DNA from 4 places in the Lysinibacillus sp. FSL H8-0500 genome. Region 2 is predicted to be linked to each of the others. Evidence: riboswitches for the same ligand, from Rfam matches in the RefSeq annotation. Region 2 holds a riboswitch; each other region holds the start of a gene.
What was found. A riboswitch is a leader RNA that binds a small molecule or an ion and turns the genes downstream of it on or off. The one in region 2 is predicted to bind cobalamin.
Positions count from the first base shown of each region.

Region 1: linked by a shared signal. The riboswitch ahead of MHB44_RS10300 (ribonucleoside-diphosphate reductase subunit alpha) and the one ahead of nikA (nickel ABC transporter substrate-binding protein) in region 2 are both predicted to bind cobalamin.
Region 3: linked by a shared signal. The riboswitch ahead of metE (5-methyltetrahydropteroyltriglutamate--homocysteine S-methyltransferase) and the one ahead of nikA (nickel ABC transporter substrate-binding protein) in region 2 are both predicted to bind cobalamin.
Region 4: linked by a shared signal. The riboswitch ahead of cobT (nicotinate-nucleotide--dimethylbenzimidazole phosphoribosyltransferase) and the one ahead of nikA (nickel ABC transporter substrate-binding protein) in region 2 are both predicted to bind cobalamin.

Region 1 covers NZ_CP150292.1:2,157,404-2,162,945, forward strand. The annotation lists gene MHB44_RS10270 (bifunctional adenosylcobinamide kinase/adenosylcobinamide-phosphate guanylyltransferase) at 1-335, shown strand, start outside; gene cobS (adenosylcobinamide-GDP ribazoletransferase) at 358-1,134, shown strand; gene MHB44_RS10280 (histidine phosphatase family protein) at 1,107-1,703, shown strand; gene MHB44_RS10285 (bifunctional adenosylcobinamide kinase/adenosylcobinamide-phosphate guanylyltransferase) at 1,655-2,047, shown strand; gene MHB44_RS10290 (ECF transporter S component) at 2,065-2,562, shown strand; gene MHB44_RS10295 (hypothetical protein) at 2,559-3,242, shown strand; cobalamin riboswitch at 3,353-3,541, shown strand; gene MHB44_RS10300 (ribonucleoside-diphosphate reductase subunit alpha) at 3,698-5,542, shown strand, end outside.
Region 2 covers NZ_CP150292.1:3,245,068-3,250,609, forward strand. The annotation lists gene pheA (prephenate dehydratase) at 1-455, opposite strand, end outside; gene MHB44_RS15500 (ACT domain-containing protein) at 640-1,095, opposite strand; gene obgE (GTPase ObgE) at 1,120-2,409, opposite strand; gene MHB44_RS15510 (Spo0B domain-containing protein) at 2,415-2,942, opposite strand; cobalamin riboswitch at 3,119-3,302, shown strand; gene nikA (nickel ABC transporter substrate-binding protein) at 3,451-5,046, shown strand; gene opp1B (nickel/cobalt ABC transporter permease) at 5,133-5,542, shown strand, end outside.
Region 3 covers NZ_CP150292.1:2,342,483-2,348,024, reverse strand. The annotation lists gene MHB44_RS11185 (bile acid:sodium symporter) at 777-1,733, opposite strand; cobalamin riboswitch at 2,924-3,104, shown strand; gene metE (5-methyltetrahydropteroyltriglutamate--homocysteine S-methyltransferase) at 3,275-5,542, shown strand, end outside.
Region 4 covers NZ_CP150292.1:1,363,492-1,369,033, forward strand. The annotation lists gene MHB44_RS06295 (histidine kinase) at 1-1,022, shown strand, start outside; gene MHB44_RS06300 (response regulator) at 1,049-2,353, shown strand; cobalamin riboswitch at 2,562-2,739, shown strand; gene cobT (nicotinate-nucleotide--dimethylbenzimidazole phosphoribosyltransferase) at 2,827-3,885, shown strand; gene MHB44_RS06310 (trimeric intracellular cation channel family protein) at 4,111-4,716, opposite strand; gene MHB44_RS06315 (methionine gamma-lyase family protein) at 4,929-5,542, shown strand, end outside.

The DNA of each region.
Region 1 (5,542 bases), 1.1 Mb from region 2:
CACTCTATCAAGCTGATGATATTGTGCTATGGGATTGTGTCACAACTTGGCTGACAAATGCTTTTTATGAAGGTTTTGAGAGTGGCACACCATGTCTTGTACAGCCTGGTTGTGTAAATCATAAACTCGCGCGTGTGAAGCAGGCTATTGAGGCACTGCTAAAAAGGGGTGTCACCTTGCTGGTGGTGTCCAATGAGCTGTTTGATGAGCCCCCCTATGCAAGCTATGAGGTGGAGCTTTATCGACAGACATTAGGTCAATTCCACCAATGGTTTGTAGCGATTGCTCAAGAAGCCTATGAAATTTATTATGGTATCGTTAAAAAATGGAAATAATAGAAAGAAAGAAGGCAGGACAATGAAAACTATTTGGCATAGCCTACTACTAGCATTTCAATTTTTTACGGTGTTGCCTATACATAAAGAACTGCCATTAACAAGAACAACGATTACAGGAATGTTTGTGTGCCTACCATGGATAGGGGCATTGATGGGGACAATTGTAGCAGCAATCCTCTATAGCGTGACACAGTGGACGGCAAGCAGTGAGGTCATGCTGGCATTTATTGTGCTGGGGCTATTTGCCTTATGGACGGGTGGCTTACATTTAGATGGCTTTATTGATATGGGGGATGCCTATTTTTCTTATCGGGACCGTGAGAAACGACTAGAAATTTTAGATGACCCACGTGTTGGCGCATTTGGAGTGCTGTCTGTATTATTTTTATTGATGGGGAAATTTGTCATTCTGTATGAGCTGTTTGTCCAACAAAAATTTGCCTTATGGATGGTCATAATTGTGCCTTTTTTAACACGAGTGGGAATGAGCTTTTATTTTATTTCGCTAAAATGTGCCAAGGAAAAAGGCCTTGCTTATTATTTTCGGACACATATTTATGTAGCTCGATTAAACATTGGAATGCTACTATCATTTGTCTTGGGGCTGGTGATTGTGCTTGCTGTGACCCAGTTTTCGATGCTACCAATTATCCTTGTCATTGTTTTAGGGATAGCGCTTGTGCTATTTCGACAGTTTACAATGCGTAACTTTGGCGGTGTATCAGGGGATTTACTGGGCGCTTCAATTGAAGGAATGGAGGTTGTACTATGGGTGACATTGTTACTGTGCGCTTAATCAGACATGCACCAACAACTGCTAATATAGAAAAACGCTATCTTGGCTGGACGGATGCACCATTGGCTAATCCAATGGCGCTTACTGCGATTGATGCTACCGTTCAACAAGTGTATGGTAGTGATTTACTGCGCTGTCAAACAACGGCGTCTTATTATTTTCCACATGCTAGCTATTGTGCAGATGCAAGATTACGTGAGATGAATTTTGGAGCCTTTGAAGGCAAGACTTATCTGGATTTACAAACCAACCCTCAGTACCAAGCATGGCTAGAAGATCCTGATCAGACGCCACCGCCACAGGGAGAGCGTTTTGCGACATTTATAGCACGTGTAGTGGATGGTTTCCGTTCTTTACCAAAAGATGAAGCTAGCTATTATCTCGTTGTCCATGGCGGTGTGATTCGTGCCTTACTTGTGGCATTTGCCCCAACCGAACAACCTTTTTGGTCGTATCATGTACCACATGACCAGCAATTTACCTTAACGTTTACCCGTAAGGCTTGGGAGGAGGGAGCAAGATGCATATCTTTATTGGGGGAGCCTATAATGGCAAAACCGACTATGTAATGCGCTTTTATCAGCCGCAACAGGTGGTCCTTATAGAGGGGGAAATCCCCAAAAATGTGCCAGCTTGTGATGTGCTCGTTATCAAAAATTTGGAAACATGGCTACTGGCGCAACAGCTTGAGGAAGATGATAGGGTGATTCAAACGATCGTAACAAGGCTCCAGATATTGGCACAGCAGTGTACATTAGCAGTTATTGTGACTGATATGGGACGTGGCGTTGTACCAATGGACAAGCAGGCCCGGCTACTGCGCGATACTTGTGGACGTTTATACCAAGCTTTATTTGCAGAGGCAGAGCAGATTGTCCGCATCTGGTATGGCATTGGTGAGCAAATCAAGTAAGGAAGAGGAGAAATGGAATGAAGCGACAAAAATTGATGACATGGATATTGACAGCGATGGTAGCAGCTATTTGTGCAGTAGGTGCGATGATTAAAGTACCAATCCCATTTGTGTCAACGGCTGCACTTGACTCAGCACCTGCCTTTTTAGGTGTTGTATTTTTACCACCTGTATTGGCAGGGACGGCAGGAATGCTTGGTCATTTTATTACAGCACTCACAGCGGGCTTTCCATTTGGACCACTGCATTTGATCATTGCTGTTGAAATGTTTATTGTTGTATGGGTTTTTGGCGTTATGCATAAAAAAGATATGCATATTTGGAAATGGCCTATTGCTTTTGTGCTAAACGGCATTATTGCGCCCGTGCCTTTTTATTTTCTTATTAGCCCAGCATTTTTCTGGGGCGCATTAATAAGTATTTGTACAGCAACAGCGCTCAATTTAGTCATTGTGGCAATCGGGATGCCTGTGTTAAGAAAAGTTTTTGTACGCAAGGAAGGTAGCGTATCATGAGAAATGCGATAAAGGTAGGGAGCTTGATTGCCACGATGGATAATGCGGCAGCCATTGGGCAAAAGCCGCAAGATAGCGTAGCAGCATCGGATGAGCTTACAGCCTATATGACAGCACGTGTCACCTTTTTAGAGCAGCTTGCCGCACAAGCCATTCCTACGCAAATTTTGCTGGCGAATTTTTCAGGGGATGCCGCATGGGCGCGGTATATTGCAGGGATACAACAGGTCTTTAAGGAAATCGGTCTTGCGTGTCCTGCCGTTGCGGGGAGCACAGAATCCAATATGCCAACGAGACAATCAGGCTTAGCGATTACAATGCTTGGCGAGCCACAACAGCGTGCAGCGTTTGACCGTGAAAAGCTTAGCTGGTACACTTATGGCTTGCCGCTTGTTGGCACAGAGGTAGTAGCTCAGCCTGAAGATGTTGCACAGCTTCAACCTATTTTTCAGGCATGGCAGGCAGAAATTGTGCAGCAAGTATGGCCAGTCGGGTCAAAGGGGCTACAGGGAGAATTGGTTCGTCTTTTTAGAGAACAGCAGCCTGAATGCTCTCTTGATATAACCAAATCAGCCGGGCCCTGTACAGTCATTATGCTTGGCATTGATCCTGAAAAAGAGCAGCAGGCAGAAAAATTTTTCCTAAGAAATTTTGAAAAATTACGCAAAACTACACTGTAATAGGGCTTGTTTCGAGCAGATAAGCTGTGTTGAAAATGGCAAGGGACGAAACACCTATTGCAACACGAAACACAATATGTTAGATTTGTTTAGGAATCAAAACACAATATATAGTATGTTGGACAAGCGGTACCAAGATGGTTTAAAAGGGAATTCGGAGCAAGTATGCTTGCAAGCCGAAGCTGTCCCCGCAACTGTACGTGCTGACAAATAATCGAAAAGCCACTGTTTTTTAATGGGAAGGTGATTATTTGGAGGAAGCATAAGCCAGGAGACCTGCCATATTGTTCAAGACAGCAACACATTCTTCGGGGATTGAGAAGTGGAGGCGAGAGATTTGTTCACTTCTTTGTGTGCATGTCCTTCATTTCCATTTTCGATTTTACAGCGATCCCGCAACCGATGGATGTTGCAGGATCGCTTTTTTATGTTGTGGGGAGAAAGGGAGAGAATAGATGACAGTGCAAATTGAACAGCAAATGGCGAAGTTAAAAAATAGTTACACGGAGGCTGAACTTGAAAGCTTTGTCAGATTATCAGATCGTTGGCTACGCAAAAATGACAATGCCACATTTGAAGCATGGGCAGATGCAATGATTTTACAAGCGCTTAGCCTGATTGATGAGGAGGAGCCCTACTGGACATTTGTGGCTGCACGCATTTATTTAGCAAAACTATACGATCAATTTGCGGTGTGCCGTGGGGTTTCACCAAAGGAAGTTTACCAAGTATTTCCCGCGCAATTAGCACGTTATACAGAGGCTGGCTTGTATCACGAAAGCTTAACAACAAAATATAGTGAGCAAGAGCTTCAGCAATTAGCAAGTTATTTAGAGCCTAGCCGTGATGAGCTATTTACTTATATTGGCTTAAAGACGTTAATGGATCGTTATGTTGTGCGTGATTATACAAAAACACCTGTAGAGCTTCCTCAGGAGCGCTGGATGGTCATCGCCATGACATTAATGCAGGATGAAACAGAAAATCGTCTTGAAAAAGTTCGAGAAGCCTATTGGGCGATGAGTAATTTATATATGACAGTAGCGACACCAACATTATCCAATGCCGGGAAAACACATGGTCAGCTTTCTAGCTGCTTTATCGATACAGTCGATGATAGTTTACAAAGCATTTATGATACAAATACCGATGTGGCGACATTATCAAAATATGGCGGTGGTATCGGCGTTTATATGGGCAAAATTCGCAGCCGTGGCTCCTCCATTAAAGGCTTTAAGGGCGCATCCAGTGGCGTGCTACCGTGGATTAAGCAGCTGAATAATACAGCCGTTTCGGTTGACCAGCTTGGACAACGTCAAGGAGCCATCGCTGTTTATTTAGATGTTTGGCATAAGGATGTTTTTACGTTTTTAGATTTACGCCTAAACAATGGAGATGAGCGTCTACGTGCCCATGATATTTTTACAGGGCTATGCATACCAGATATTTTTATGGAAGCAGTGGAGGCTCGTGGAGATTGGCATTTATTTGATCCACATGAAGTACGTGAGGTGATGGGCTTCTCCTTAGAGGATTCCTATGATGAAACAAAGGGCAATGGCTCCTTCCGCACGAACTATGCCGCATGTGTGGCAAACCCATTATTAAGCCGTGAAGTCGTACCGGCCATTGATATTATGAAGCGAATTATGCGCTCACAGCTAGAAACGGGCGTGCCCTTTATGTTTTACCGTGATGAAGTGAACCGCATGAATCCAAATCAGCATAAAGGGATGATTTACAGCTCAAATCTGTGTACTGAAATATTCCAAAATATGTCACCTACTGAATTTGAATCAATTACACTTGAGGACGATGTAATTGTGACTCGTCGCAAGCCTGGCGATTTTGTTGTATGTAATCTATCGTCTGTTAATTTAGGCAAAGCTGTACCTGCGGGTGTATTAGAGCGTTTAATTCCGATTCAAGTACGTATGCTTGATAACGTCATTGCGTTAAATACGATTCCTGTAAAACAGGCAGAGCGCACCAATTTACGCTACCGTGGCATCGGACTTGGCACATTTGGCTGGCATCATTTATTAGCGTTGAAGGAAATTCAATGGGAGTCTGAGGAAGCCGTAGAATACGCGGACAAGCTCTATGAGGAAATTGCCTATTTAACGATTCGTGCCTCAAATGCCTTAGCAAGTGAAAAAGGAGCGTATCCATTGTTTAAGGGCTCTGATTGGCAAACAGGAGCTTACTTTGAGAAGCGCGGCTATGACAGTGATAAATGGAATGCTTTACGTGAGGCAGTGGAGAAAGAGGGAATGCGCAATGGCTATGTGATGGCAATT
Region 2 (5,542 bases):
CACTCTTGTGGATTTTCTGATACAAATTTTGCTGCGGCTGCTGTTGAGGTCGTTTGGTGTAAGGGCACATGGCTAAAACGGTAAAATAAATATTTATGACATTGTGCCAAGGCATGTGGATGCGAATAAACGCCTTTTATGGACTGCCAATGATCCTTTTGTGCTTTATTGACCATTAAATGCTGCTGGATTTTTAGCAGGAGCTCGCCTGTTACATACAGTGTCGCCTCGTGGAATAAATAATCTAGTGTAAGCGGTACAGAGCCTTCTAAAGCATTTTCTAACGGCACAACTGCCAAATCTACCTTGCCCTCTGCTACCGCCTCAATACATTCTGGAATTGTTGCACATGGTACAAGCCATTCATTTGGAAAAGTAGCCTTTGTTGCTAAGTATGTAAATGATGCCTCTGGTCCTAAATAGGCGATTCGATTTTCCCATTGTTGCTTTGTCATTGCAAATACCTCCTTTATGGCACAATAAGGAGCAGTCCCTTATGAGTGATCACTACGGGACAGCTCCTTATGTGAGCTTTAGTATCGTATTGTTGCTCCAATGCACCCTAGGCATTTGGATTAATAAACACGATCATTGTCATTTTTGTCAAACATTACAGAACTGAACACTATGCTTTAATTATTATAATGCACCAGAGCTAATGACTTCCGCTGATTCGACAAAATCTAAGCGCTTTAACTGTTGAATCAAGTCATCCAGCTCACATGTCATGCTTGTAACATCCAGTGACAATGTCACATTGGCACGTCCTTGAATAGGGATTGTTTGGTGGATGGTTAATACATTACAATGTGTCATAGTCACCGTTTCTAAAAGCTTGGCAAGTGTTCCTTTTCTGTCTTGAAGCTGTAAAAAGACTGTTAAAATGCGTTCCTGGACAATTGAATGAAACGGAAATACAGCATCACGATATTTGTAAAACGCACTTCGCGATAAATCCACCTGCTTTACCGCATCCCAAATGGAGGATACTGAACCACTTGATAATAAGTGCTTCGCCTCCAATGTTTTTTGCATTGCATCCGTTAAAACATCTTCACGAACTAAATAATATCGCTGATTCGCAACATTCTTCATACGCTTCCCCCTAAAACTACTGTCTTAATCGACAAATTCAAATTCAAACTCTTGTAAACGTACAGTATCGCCATCCTGAGCGCCACGTTCACGCAGAGCCTCGTCCACGCCCATTGCACGCAATTGACGAGCAAAGCGGCGAACACCATCCTCACGGCTAAAGTCTGTCATTTTAAATAGACGTTCAATAGCATAACCACTAATAATAAATGCCCCATCATCATCACGCGTGATTTCGAATGCTTCACCTTTTGCCTCATGCTTGTACATTACGGTTGCGTCTGATTGCTCCTCTATATCATCATATAGTGGGAATTCAGGCGTTACCTCAAGTAAATCTGCAATCGCAAACAATAGCTCTTTTAACCCTTGGCGTGAAATAGCAGAGATCGGGAAAATTTGAACATCCTCTCCAACCTTTTGGCGGAATGTTACTAAATTTTCCTCTGCATCTGGCATATCCATTTTATTGGCTACAATGATTTGTGGACGCTCTGTTAAACGAAGATTATATTGTTTAAGCTCTGCATTGATCGTTAAATAGTCTTCATATGGATCGCGGCCTTCCATTCCTGACATATCAATAACATGGACAATAACACGTGTACGTTCAATATGTCGTAAAAATTGATGACCTAATCCAACCCCTTCATGTGCTCCCTCAATAAGCCCAGGTAAATCTGCCATCGCAAAGCTTCGATGATCATCCGTTTCAATCATGCCTAAGTTCGGTACAATTGTCGTAAAATGATAAGCACCAATTTTTGGCTTAGCAGCAGAAACAACAGATAAAAGCGTTGATTTACCAACACTTGGGAAACCAACTAACCCTACATCTGCTAAAACTTTTAACTCTAATATAACATTTAATTCTTGTCCTGGCTCACCTTTTTCAGAAAGTTCTGGCGCTGGATTGGCAGGTGTTGCAAATCTTGAATTTCCCCGTCCACCGCGTCCTGCTTTTGCAATGACAGCTCTTTGCCCATGCTCGACTAAGTCAGCAATAACGGCTTCTGTTTCTTCATTAATCACAACTGTTCCAGGTGGCACTTTTATAATTAAATCATCCGCATTTTTACCATGCATCCCTTTACTCATACCATGCTCACCACGTGGTGCCTTGAAATGACGCTTGTAGCGGAAGTCCATTAATGTACGTAAACCCTCATCTACCTCAAATACGACATTCCCACCGTGTCCACCATCGCCACCAGCTGGACCACCATTTGGTACATATTTTTCACGGCGAAAGGCTACCATACCATCTCCGCCGTCGCCACCTTTTACATAAATCTTTACGTGATCGACAAACATTTATTTCACTCCCTATTTGCACTCAAGACATATTGCCAGCGTCTATTTGTCTGTTCAACTGTTTGAATATCGAATTGTGTCAAACCTTTTTCGGTGAAGGCATCAGCACTCCATAACCCATTTAGCGTGAATGTCACGGCAAATGTATGATCGTCAACACGTACATCAAGCGTTAAGACCTGCTCTGTAAATGGATCTAATGTATCATAAATATGCATAACTGTTTTGTTTAAATAATCTACTACAGCCTGATCAATATCATTGGTTACTGGCTTATTGATCTCCCCATTTAGCTGCCAGGCTAATGAAGGATAACGCCATCCTGCTGTTTGTAACCATTCAATTGTTTGTGGCATTTGTAGTCGATTCAGGATAGAGAGCATGCGTAATTGCTCCGAATAGCGCTGGATAAGCTTCTTTGATTCATCAATTTTACCTAAATCTAAATTCATGCGAATCAGTTGTAGTTGATTCACATAGTCATGATTTGCAAAACGTAATACTTCACTAATGGTTAGTGATTGATTGTCCATCCCATTCACTCCAATAAAGTTATCCTTACTAGTATAACAAGTTTTATTGTATTTTTCCCCTTAATTCTTCTTTGATTTTTACGAATGTTTTCTCAAAAAGTTTCACAAAATTTTCTAAATTTTTCTCATTCATCTGTCGACAGCTCCTTACACCTTATGATAGTATGTTACCAAATTTGATATTAATTTATATAAGTGCTCATCATCATGGATGAGGTAAAAGGGAAACTAGTGCAAAGCTAGTGCAGCCCCCGCTACTGTATACGAGGATGAAACTACCAAGCCACTGATTCAATCGGGAAGGCGTAGGAGTAAAATGATTCGATAGCCAGGAAACCTGCTTATATACAACTAATGCAAACTTTTCGGAGGGAGGAGTTTAGGTGAAGCTTAATTTTTTGGGAATCATTATGCTTATATAAAGTAGCCTATATTCTTTGCAAAGGATATAGGCTTTTTTATGCGCTAAATGAGTAACTAGTACTTTAAGACAAAAGGAGATTTTTGAATGACTAAGATGAAACATATTTTTTTCGTATTGTTCTCGCTGCTCTTGCTTGCATTGGCTGGCTGTGGCAATAACAATACAAAAAATGTACAAAAAGAACAACGTGAGGAAATTAATTTTGCTAGCACAAAAGATATTCGTGATATTAATCCACATTTATATACAGGAGAAATGGCTGCGCAAAACATGGTGTATGAATCGCTTGTTATCAATACAGACGAGGGTGTAAAACCTCATTTAGCTGAAAAATGGGAGGTGTCACCAGATGGCTTAGAATATACCTTTTATTTAAGAAAAGATGTTGTCTTTTCTGATGGTGAGCCATTCAATGCTGAAGCAGTTAAATTAAATATGGACGCTATTTTGAATAATAAAGAACGTCATGGTTGGCTAGATATGGTGAATGAAATAAAGGAAAATATTGTGGTAGATGAGTATACATACAAGCTTGTTTTAACACATCCCTACTACCCAACATTAGAGGAGCTGGGCTTAACACGTCCCTTCCGTTTTGCTTCTCCAAAAAGCTTTATTGATGGACAAACAAAGGATGGCGTCAATGGCTATGTAGGTACAGGTCCATGGGTATTAACAGAGCACAAGGATAACCAATATGCTATCTTTACAGCCAATGAAAACTATTGGGGAGAAAAGCCAAAGGTAAAAGCAGTTAAATGGAAGGTCATGCCGGATCATCAAACAATTCTGCTAGCACTTGAGAAAGGTGAAATTGATCTTCTGTTCGGCTCTGATGGGGATATGATTGACCTCGATTCCTTTAAAGCATTGGAAGAACAAGGCACATATGTAACACAACTAAGCGAGCCCATTGCATCACGTGCTATTTTACTTAATTCTAAGCAGCCTATTACAAATAATCAAAAAGTACGTGAAGCATTGCAATATGCGGTTGATAAAGAGTCCATTGCAGAAGGTATTTTAAATGGCTCTGAGGTAGTAGCGGATACATTAATTGCTACTACGGTTCCTTATAGTAATGTTGACCTAAGAAAGCGTTCGTTTGATCCTGAAAAGGCACAAAGCTTATTAGAGGAGACTGGTTGGAAGGTTGAAAAAGATGGCTATCGCTACAAGGATGGTAAAAAATTAGCCTTAACCATTTATTTTAATTCTGATAATGCACAAGAGCGAGCAATTAGTGAATATATGCAAAGTGATTTTAAACAAATCGGTGTTGACTTAAAGGTAATTGGTGAGGAAAAACAAGCCTTTTTAGATCGACAAAAATCTGGTGAGTTTGATTTACAATATTCATTATCATGGGGCACACCATATGACCCGCAATCCTATCTATCTTCTTGGCGACAGCCTGCACATGGCGATTACCAGGCCCAAGCAGGACTAGCGAAAAAAGAATGGTTGGATAACTATATTACAGCCCTGATGATTGAAGCTGATGAAGAAAAACGTCAGGAGATGTACAAGGACATTTTGACATATATCCATGAGGAGGCTGTTTATATTCCATTAACGTATTCACGTACAAAGGCTGTGCATATTCCAGAGTTGCAAGGTGTAACCTTTAATCCATCCCAATATGAAATTCCATTTGAAAAAATGTATTTTGACAATTAAATGCTAAAACTATCAAAAAGGTAAACATTAGCGTTTTACCTTTTTGACTTTTTCAGCTTAACGATTTACTAGAATAGAGGAGTCCTATGAAAAGCTATTTTATCAAACGATTAATCAGCACCATACCAATACTCATCGGTATATCCTTTTTATCTTTTTTACTAATTAACCTTAATCAAAGCGATCCAGCAGAGATATCCCTTCGTGTCAATAATATCACTGTAACAGAGGAGGCATTAGCTACCGCACAGCAGGAATTACATTTAGATAAGCCGTTTTTCGAAAGATATGTGCGATGGATTGCCAGTAGCATCCAGGGTGACTTTGGTGACAGCTTTGTGACCAAAAAGCCAGTCTTAGAGGAATTGAAAGTAGCACTGCCAGCTACTTTGCGGCTTGTCGCTATAACATTAACTATTATTTTAACAATAAGTATCACAGCAGGTGTACTTTGTGCCCTATTTGAGGGAAGCTGGTTTGACCGTTTAATTAGGGG
Region 3 (5,542 bases), 900 kb from region 2:
TTCAACCTTAAAAACACCCATTTTCTTCTATATTAAAGCAGTCGTCAGTCCAATAGCTACAGCTACATCATTTGTTAGCATATGAAATGATGTAGTCATTCAATTATCAACCATTTTGAGTATAAGTTACGAGGGAAAGAGGCATGCCTTGTTTCTGTTTATAGTCGAGAAAAATAAGGCTTCCTTATATTTGTTCATATACTTATAAATGTACTATTAATTTATCATTCAAAGGAGATAGTTTATACAAATTGAGGTGATCACTGTTTAAAGTGGCGCTTTTTAGTGGAAAAAAAGGTGAAGTAAAAGTGCTAACAAAACTGTTGAACTACCCTCACTTATAGAAGTGTGGGACTGCTGCGAACACCAGACCAACGTCTAGTTATAGTAGCAGGCTCTACCCGTAGGCCCTACGGTGAAAAACTTGCAAGGATTGTACATTGGACTCCGCTGTCTAGCGTACTGCTTGGTTTTCGCTTTTCGGCTAGACAGAGCGATAGAACGTTGAAGATTTTACATAACAGACGAACTTTCCTGTTACAACCTCCTATCTTCAGTTTTCAAAGAGCAAACTGTACAGGTTCATTAGAGCACATACATTCTAATTGTACGACAATTTAGATCGACATTCATCTCCCCCTTACTCACAGGACTATCTCCTTCACGTTCCTTAAAGTGGGGGTCTTCTATCGGAAAATAATAAAATAAGAGGAAAGAGCGTGTTTAAGCAAGTCGTTCTTTCCACAAATTAGATAAAAAATTATTTCGAGACTAGCTTATTTAAGTAAATTCGGAACAACGCGAATATAAATAATTTCCCCTATAATTTCTACAATTGTTTGTGTAACAATAATTGCAGCGACTAACGTATTTATATGGTCTGGCAAAGATAGAGCTAGAGGAAGAACGACCAGCGAATTACGAGTAGAACCGCTAAAAATCAATGCTCTACCTGATTCAATATCCAATTTGAACGATTTTCCAATGAATTTAGAAATAAACGGCATCATAATCATAAAGGCGATATATATGGGGATAACCTTTATGATCCATTCAAATGATGTCGATAATTTTCCAATTTGAGATGCGACTACAACAAAAAGCGTTAACGCCATAAACGGAACAGGGAGCCATGCAGATAGATGAATTAATTTATTCCCAACTTGTGATCTTTTAGCAAACAGTTGGAGAGTAATAGCAATGACTAATGGTATGACAATAAGCCCGAAAAATGCCTCTAGGAAAGGGGCTACTTCAACAATTTTCGCTGCTTCATTCCCTATAAATAACCATAAATATAAAGGCAATAATAGCATTTGAGTAATGAAGAGAATGGGTGTCGAGATTAGCATGGCCTTTTCATTACCACGTCCAAGTGCCGTAAATACAATCACATAATCAATGCATGGTGTCAGTAATACTAAATAAACACCAAGCAATAAAGGGGGATGTTCCGGTAATAGCCTTGCTAGCAGCCATACAACGATAGGTACAGCCATATAGTTGACAGTTAGCAGAGCCCAAATAAAACGACGATTAGAAAACGATTCTTTTAAAGATGTAAATGGGATTTGCGAAAACATGCTATACATTAAAATAGCAATAACAAATGAAATGGTAACGTCAAGTTGCATACCGATACGGGGTGCTAATAACCCTACACTTGCTGCTATTAACAAAACAATTACATACAGAAAAACTTGATTGTTTTCTAATTTTTCTCTTGACATCATTACTAGATAACTCCTATTTTATTGACACCATCGACTTTTAGAAAAGTTGAAAGAGGCATTGTGTATTTTAAATTCTTTTATACTCTACCATATTATGTTGGTTAAAAGTAGGGAATGTAAATCCTTAAAACCCTCCATTTTTCACAAGATAACTTTTGCATATTTAATTGCGTTTAGTTATTTCAATGTATCTATACACAGGGCTATCTTTTATAATTTTTAGCCTTTGTTCATTTTGCATAAACAATTCCTCAAAACTTCGACCAATATCGGTTCCTCACATACTAATAAATGACCTTAACAGTTTTTTTCTGTGAAAATAAAGAATGCCTTTGTCATTTGAATATTATTATTGGAACTAGGTTATTCTATACACAGTGAAAAAGACAATGAGAAAGCAAAGGTACCTGCGGAGAAAGTATCTTGGTTTAAAATTCTTGGTCTTTGGCTACGCTATATCACTTGTGGTTCTTTATAGGGCAGTAACATGGAGTAAATAATTCGAAGCATTCGATGCGAAATCGCAACGAGTGCTTTTTTCTTGCTCCTACGTGCTGCAAGTGGCCAATACCAACGATTTCGACCTCTTGAAACAGCCCAGGTTGCCTCATGGCTGATTTAAGATGTGGATTTCCCTTAACGGGAAGCATACATTTTCTTTTTCCCACACTCTCATGATTACCAGGGGGATAAAACTCAGGCTTCCAGTAGACGCTTGTACTTTTCATCACAACATGGGTTACACAATAGTCTTATAATCACTTTAACAGACGAAATAAATCCTTTGTAGGGATAGGGAATGTCTCGGTTTCCTGAAAATATTCTTCCTAAAGACTTCCATTGATCTCACACCATTCTGTTAAAATCACAAACAGTGAGTGAATTTGAAGATAGGCATTTTTCTGTCCGTAGTTATCCTCTACATGCATAGGAACTACCAACAAAATTCACTTAAACAGTTTTATTTCCAAGGTCTAAGCCATCATAAAAAACCATGTCTTACATCCTATTTGTAGTTGCTAACATTCTTGGCAAGAACACCACATTTTCATGCTAGGGTTGGGAGTAAAAAACTCATGAAAGTTTTATTATTAAAATTAGTAATCCAATTAGTTTAGAACATTTAGCAAAATAAATAGTATAAAATAATTACACTATTCTGAAATGTATGTTATAGTAGGAACATAATTGAATAATGTGTAAGACTTGGTGCCAAACGAGAGTTTGGCTTAAAAGGGAAGTCGGTGCAAATCCGACGCTGTCCCGCAACTGTAATTCGGAGCAAATCACAAATGCCACTGGGGAAACTGGGAAGGCTGTGAGGCGTGTTGATGAAAAGCCAGGAGACCTGCCAATTTCTAGTACACACCAAATACCTACGAGGAAATAGGTGGTGAAAAGTGACCAGATAGGCACCGTGCGATAATGTTTATGCGAAAGGAGATACTTTTCGTATTGTTTTAGCATTAATAATTTTAACATGCAGCCATTTTCCAAATAGGAGAATGGCTTTTTATTTTTTTAAAAAAGGAGATTAAAACATGACCTATACAAGCACACTCATCGGCTACCCATATATAGGGGAAGATCGCGAATGGAAAAAAGCATTAGAGGCATTTTGGCGTAATGAAATTTCTGAAGAAGACTTTGAGGAAAAATTAAAGAAGATCCGTTTATCGAGAATAGACAAGCAGCTACACCTTGGTATCGATATGGTGACGGTTGGCGACTTTACGTATTACGATAGAATGTTAGATACGGCTTTGATGTTTGGTCTAGTACCAAAACGCTTTAACTGGCAAGGTGGTAAAGTCGATTTACATACCTACTATAGTGTAGCAAGAGGGAACAAAACAGCCGTAGCTAGTGAAATGACAAAATGGTTTAATACCAATTATCACTATATTGTTCCAGAGTATGAGGGACAAACCTTGCAGCTAACAGAAAATAAAGTATTAGCCGACTTTTTAGAGGCGAAGGAAGCATTCGGAATCATTGCGAAACCGACATTAATTGGTCCCTATACATTTTGCAAGCTAACGAAAGGCTACAACAAATTAACACAGGTTGAATACTTATTAGCCTTAATACCGCTCTATATGCAGGTATTAAAAGAGTTAGTGGATGCAGGTGCCACTTGGATTCAACTAGAAGAGCCATCCCTTGTTACAACTCTTGATCCAGCAGAGATAAAGCTAGTGCAAGAAATTTACGAGCAGTTAGCTGTTGCCGTTCCAGAGGCTAAGATCGTGCTACAGACTTATTTTGAAGCATTATGTGCCTATGAAACATTGATTACGCTGCCTGTTCAAGGATTTGGCCTAGACTTTGTTCATGGCTATAAAGGAAATATGGCGTCACTTCGTCAATTTGGTTTCCCGCAGGATAAAGTATTGGCAATTGGGGTTGTAAATGGCCGTGATATTTGGCGTTCAAACCTTGCAGAGGTCAACGCAACGATTCAAGCCATTGAACAGCTAAGTCATGCGGCAGAACTATGGATTCAACCATCCAGTAACCTACAGCATGTACCTATCACAACCTCTCTTGAAAATAAACTTGAGCCTGTTTTAAAGCAGGCGCTAGCCTTCGCGGATGAAAAAATCGTTGAAATTACAGGGCTAACTAAATGTAGACGAGATAAAGATGGTACCTTACAACATAATTTTTCAGAAAGTATGAAGGCGATTGAAGGTCTAAAAAATCATCCAATCCGCCAAAACAAGTTGATACAGCAAGCTGTTCAAACTGTGACAACGCAAGATTTTGAACGACACAGTGATTTTACGCAGCGCCAAGCGATTCAACAACAAGCCTTAGCATTACCGCTGTTCCCAACAACGACAATCGGTAGCTTTCCACAATCTGATGAGGTGAAAAGAAATCGTAATGCTTGGCGAAAGAAACAATTATCGAATGATGACTATGAAGCATTTATAGAGCAGGAAACAAAACGCTGGGTAACAATACAAGAGGAACTAGATATCGATGTACTTGTTCATGGTGAATTTGAGCGCACAGACATGGTCGAATATTTCGGTGAAAAGCTGACTGGCTTTGCCTTTACAGAGAAAGCATGGGTCGTGTCATATGGATCACGCTGTGTAAAGCCTCCGATCATCTATGGAGATGTTGCGTGGGCTTCACCAATTACTGTAAAGGAATCAGCCTATACTCAAAGCCTAACAAAGCGATTTGTAAAAGGCATGCTGACAGGGCCAGTAACGATATTAAATTGGTCCTTTGTGCGCGATGATTTGTCCCGTAAAGATGTTGCTTATCAAATTGCATTAGCACTTCGCAAAGAGGTGGAAGCACTAGAAAACGCAGGTATATCGATTATTCAAGTGGACGAGCCAGCGTTAAGAGAAGGTTTACCGCTTCGAAAGGAAGAATGGGGCGCTTACTTGGATTGGGCTGTCAATTCCTTCAAGCTTGCGACATCCAGTGTCAAAGATGAAACACAAATCCATACACATATGTGCTACTGCGAGTTTAATGATTTCATCGAACCGATTAGTGCATTAGATGCAGATGTGATTTCCATTGAAACATCGCGAAGCCATGGGGAACTCATTACCTCACTACAAGTGCAGCCCTATAAAAAAGGAATTGGCTTAGGTGTCTATGATATTCATAGCCCTCGTGTACCAAGCGAGGAAGAAATGCTCGCGATTATGAAAGATAGTTTACAGGTACTAGATCGTCATCAATTTTGGGTAAATCCAGATTGCGGCTTAAAAACGAGAAAAGAAACAGAAACCGTTGCAGCTTTAGCGAACATGGTTGCTGCTGCTAAAACATTGCGT
Region 4 (5,542 bases), 1.9 Mb from region 2:
GTAAATTGGAGCCCCAGAAAACCAATTACTATAAAATTGATTATTTGAATGTAGAACGAATTCTAATGTATTCATTTGATTCCTTTAATAATTGTTACTATGTTGTCATTGCTACGTCTGATTCCATTTTTAAGGAGCTGAATAATAAAAAGGAGGATTTAATGGCTTTTGCAATTGCCTCCACCTTACTGTTAACCATCATCACTTTTTTATATTCCAATAAAATTAGCACAACTTTACAAATGCTTATTGAGCGTATTACCTCTTATAGAAAAGCAGTTTATCATTTTGAAGAGAAAGAGAAAAAGCCTGTTTGGATTAATGATGAGTTGGATATTGCCAATCAACAATTAAACCAAACCATTGCTTATATGGTAGAAAAGGAAAAAGGCTATGTTCGAGAAAACTACGAAGCGCAATTGAATAATTTGCAAAGCCAAATTAATCCACATTTTCTTTACAATACCTTAGATAATATTAATCAATTAGCTATGATTCATGAGGTTGAAGAAATCTCTACATTGAGTGTTGGGCTAGCAAAGCTTTTTAGATATAACACGGATAACAGTGAAAATGAAACAACCATTGTAAAAGAGCTAGAGATTATTGAAGAATACATTAATATTATGAAAATAAGAGTTTCTTCTTTAGTATTTGACATTCAGATAGAAGAAAACGATTTATTACAAAATGCCATTTTAAAATTTACACTACAGCCAATTGTAGAAAATATTTTTAAGCATGGATACAGCCATAAAGAACCTCTATCAATAAATATCAGAATTTATCGAAAAGAGAATTATGTAATAATTGAAACTTATAATAAGAGCGAATATAAGGATATTGCTAAAATAGCGATGCTAAATGACAAAATAAATGAAGAAAATCATGAGGGTAGCATTGGTTTAAAAAATGTAAATAGACGTTTAAAGCTAAAATATGGAGAAGCGTATGGTGTAACGGTGCTAGTCAACGAACAACAATATTTTGTATCGAGAATTTTATTACCATATAAGAAATAATGTCTTTTAATGGTGAGGTGAGCTCTATGAATCTATTTATTGTGGAGGATGAAAACTTTATTAGAGAGGGATTAAGCTTTTTTATCAACAGAAATTTTATAGAATCCTTACATGTTTATTCTTATACAACGGGGGAGGATATGCTACTGGCAGCTAAAGATATTGCTCCTGACATCGTTTTATCAGATATTAATTTACCCGGTATGAGTGGAATAGAGGCTGTTCAGGAGCTAAAAAAGTTTCATCAATTTAAGGTAATTTTTCTATCTGGCTATGATGACTTTCAATATTTACAAAGTGCTATTCAAATTGGTGCTGAGGATTACATTTTAAAGCCGATTGATTATAAAAATCTAAAGCTAAAGCTATCACAAATGATGGAAGCATTGAGCATGAAAAAACAAGTAGATTATTCCATTAAATATAATCAATTATTAAATTTACTATTGGCCTTTGATCAACAAATGACAGATAGTAGTATCTATTCATTTGAATACTTTATTGTTAGCATCAATCAAACAAAAAATATCGGGATTTCACACGCTCATGAGCTATTTTATTTTAATATTTTTGGGGAATATATTGAGATTATGAATACCGATTTTGTATTGTCATATAGTCAGGACAATCATATGGTGCTGCAAAGAAATGACTTACATGATTTAAATCAAGCCGTGCTGGAGCTACTACTGAAGAGGCATCTAAATACTGGTGGTACTGTGCTAAATAAAAGAAAATCCATTTTTGATAATCAAATCTTTACAGATGAATTAAAATTACAAGAATTTATGACGATTTTACAAAATACAAAAATAGATTTTCAGCAAAGATTAGAAATCATGATTATGTTCTTATTGCAATATAGTATCTATTTCAATTGTTTGGAAACGTATCACAGCGCTCAAAAGATTATTGGTATCCAGCATCAAATGATTAAAGAAGACAATTTATCGAAAATAGTAAAAAGCTATATCATGCCGCTCGTTGATAAAATACTTAATTTACATGGCAATAGAGAGGATTTAGGTAAAAAAATAGTCGATTATATTTATACGCATTTTGATGATCCGCAGCTGGATTTGAATTATTTATCAGGTATTTTTAACAAAAGCCAAGCAAATTTAAGTATATTAATTAAAAAAAGCATTGATAAAAATTTTATCCACCTATTAAATGAGCTTAGAATTAACAAGGCGAAGCAGCTATTAGTTCATAGTGACAAGAGAAATAATGAAATTGCTTCGCTAGTGGGCTATAGTAATGAAGAGTATTTTAGTAAAGTATTTAAAAAATATGTTGGTATGACACCAGCAAAATATCGAACGATTTAAATAGTAAGTGGGTTTTGATAAAATAAATATAGAGCGCGATCGAGTTGAACATAAAAAGAATGAGTAATATATTCCAATCAATAGCACCTCCAACGATGCCTTTACAGTAGAGTCTACTGTCTAAGGCATGTCAAGCGCGAGAATTAGCTTAGAAAGAACTTTAATTTAGTTATATTGACAGTAAGAAATCTTTGCAGTAAATTAAAAGAAATTGGATAAAGCATTAGGTGCCCATAATGGGAGAATAGGGAATAAAGTGAAAAGCTTTAGCGGACCCGCCACTGTATAAGGGAATTTCATGGTAAATGCCACTAGTATATTGCTGGGAAGGTGCTATGGAATGTTGAACTTGAGCCAGGAGACCTGCCTATTTGCTTCGAGAGAATATAGATGATGGAAAAGTCTGTAGTTTATTTGTCATGACAATAAACTACAGGCTTTTTATGTTGTCTTACAGGAGAGGAGAAATGATGATGACTTTATTACAAGAAGCGATTCAAAATATCCAAGGTGCTAATAAGGAGACGATGGAGCAGGCAAGAAAGCGGATAGATGCACTCTGCAAGCCTCCTGGTAGCTTAGGAAAACTGGAGTCGATTGCGGTGCAGCTTGCTGGTATAACAGGACAATTATTGCCGATGCTTGACAAGAAGGTAATGATTGTTTGTGCAGCAGATCATGGTGTTTGGGAGGAAGGTGTCACGTCTAATCCACAGGATGTTACGTTGTTTCAAACATTAAATTTTTCTAAAGGTGGTACAGGTGTTTGTGCGATTGCCCATATAACGAATGCCAAGGTTGTAACAGTAGATGTTGGCGTCAAGGGAGATATTCCGTCTGATGCTGGTATTATTATGCATAAAATTAAACACGGCACTACTAATATGGCAAAAGGTCCTGCCATGTCCAGAAAGGAAGCGATTCAATCCATTGAAGTAGGAATTCGTGTGGCAACAGCAGAAATAGCACTGGGGGCCAATGTACTTGGAACAGGAGAAATGGGTATCGGAAATACAACACCAAGCGCTGCCATATTAGCTGTTATGACGGGCTGTGATCCTCTTGTAGTCACAGGGCTTGGGGCAGGAGTTGGGGCAGGAGGAATTGAACATAAAGTGGCTGTTATTAAAAAGGCGATTGAGATTAATCAACCGAATCCTAAAGATATAATTGATGTACTAGCTAAGGTTGGAGGGCTGGAAATAGGAGCGATGGCTGGTATTATCCTTGCCGCTGCTGCCTATCGTAAGCCTGTTGTTATTGATGGTTTTATTTCGACCATTGCTGCACTTATTGCTTATAAGCTTGAACCGAAAGTAAAGGATTATATAATTCCTTCTCATGCTTCAGAGGAACCGGGGGCCAAAATTGCCGCTGACTTGCTTGGTATTGAACCGATGCTACATATGAATATGCGCTTAGGAGAGGGCTCTGGTGCAGCCTTAGCCTTTCCTATTTTAGACGCGGCTTGCTCAATGATGAAAAATATGGTGACACTAGAGCAATCGATGAATCTTTTAGCAAAGCGATAAAATTAGAAAAACCAAACAATGTGTTAGGACATCGTTTGGTTTTTTATTAGCGGTGGATAGCCCTTTCAAAGTGGCGGATAGAACTGCCAAAATGGTGAATAGCTCCCATAAAGTGCTGGATAGCCCCTCAAAAGTGACGGATAGAACCTCTAAAATAATGGATAGAATTCTCCAAGTAACGGATAGCTCCGCTGAAACTAATGGAAAAATCCCGTTTTAGGCAAACTATGCTCGGTTTAATTTCCGCAAAGGTAGACGCCATTTCATTATATAGGAAAGAATACGTAACATCGTGATGACAGCAAATAAAAGATAGAGAAATACATCCCCTGAAAAAATATTAAGACCAATGACAAGTCCTGCTAGCGCAGCCCAAACACCATAAATTTCATCACGTAGCACGAGCGGTTTACGTCGTGCTAATAAATCACGCACAATGCCTCCTCCTGAACCTGTTAGGACGGCAGCGACAATGACAGCACTAATCGGCATATTAAGCTTTACAGCATAGAGTGCGCCTTGGATCGCAAATGCTGATAAACCAATGGCATCTGTGAAATTGCCCCAGCGATGCCAGTGCTGGATCAGATGATGCGGAAAAATAAAAAAGATTGTAATGGCTGCAAGTGCAATTTGAAACATCATATCCTGCCCCCATAAGGTTGTAACGGGCAGTCCAATTAGTAAATTTCGAATAGCTCCGCCACCAAAGGCTGTCACAATCCCTAATATATAAACACCGAATAAATCGTATTCCTCTTCCATCGCAATAATTGCCCCTGAAATAGCAAAGGCAATTGTTCCAATAATACTAAAAACCTCCCAAGCCATTTCTTTCATCCCTTCTAATTAACAAAATCTATGAATTTTCTAGCAAAATTTTATTGCTAAATAGTCCGCACATTAGCTTAGCGCAAATTACATAAAGAAACAATAGACAAGTTTTGCAGGGAGACAGACAAATTGTTAAGATAATATTGAAATAAAGTAAAATATCCGTCAGTGTAAATATACGGGACAACTGTGAAATGGAGAAGAAAAGAATGACGTTTACGACAAATTTATCAGCACAAACGCTAGCATTGGCGGCAAAAATAGAGGAGAAAGTTCGACCTTATCATGCAAAAGTAGAAGAAATGGCATTTTTTAATCAACAAAAAGTGCTAGCAGCTTTTCGTAAACATCAGGTAAGCGACTACCATTTACATCCATCACATGGCTACGGCTATGATGATGAGGGTCGCGATAATTTAGAGCGTGTTTATGCGGAGGTGTTTGGCGCAGAGGCTGCCATTGTACGACCACAAATTATTTCAGGAACACATGCGATTACGCTTAGCCTATTCGGTGTGCTGCGACCTGGTGATGAACTGCTTTATATTTCAGGTCAGCCCTATGATACATTGCAAGCCATTGTCGATGGTGGTGATCAGGATACTGGTTCATTAAAGGATTACAAAATTGGCTATCGACATGTGGATTTACTGGATAATCAAGCCATTGATTGGGATGGAGTGGCAGCAGCCATTACAGAGCATACAAAAATGATTGCGATTCAACGTTCTAAAGGCTATGCAACGCGTCCATCGTTGACAGTTGCTGAGATTGCGGATATGTGTGCGACAGTGCGTAAATTAGCACCGCAAGCTGTTATTTT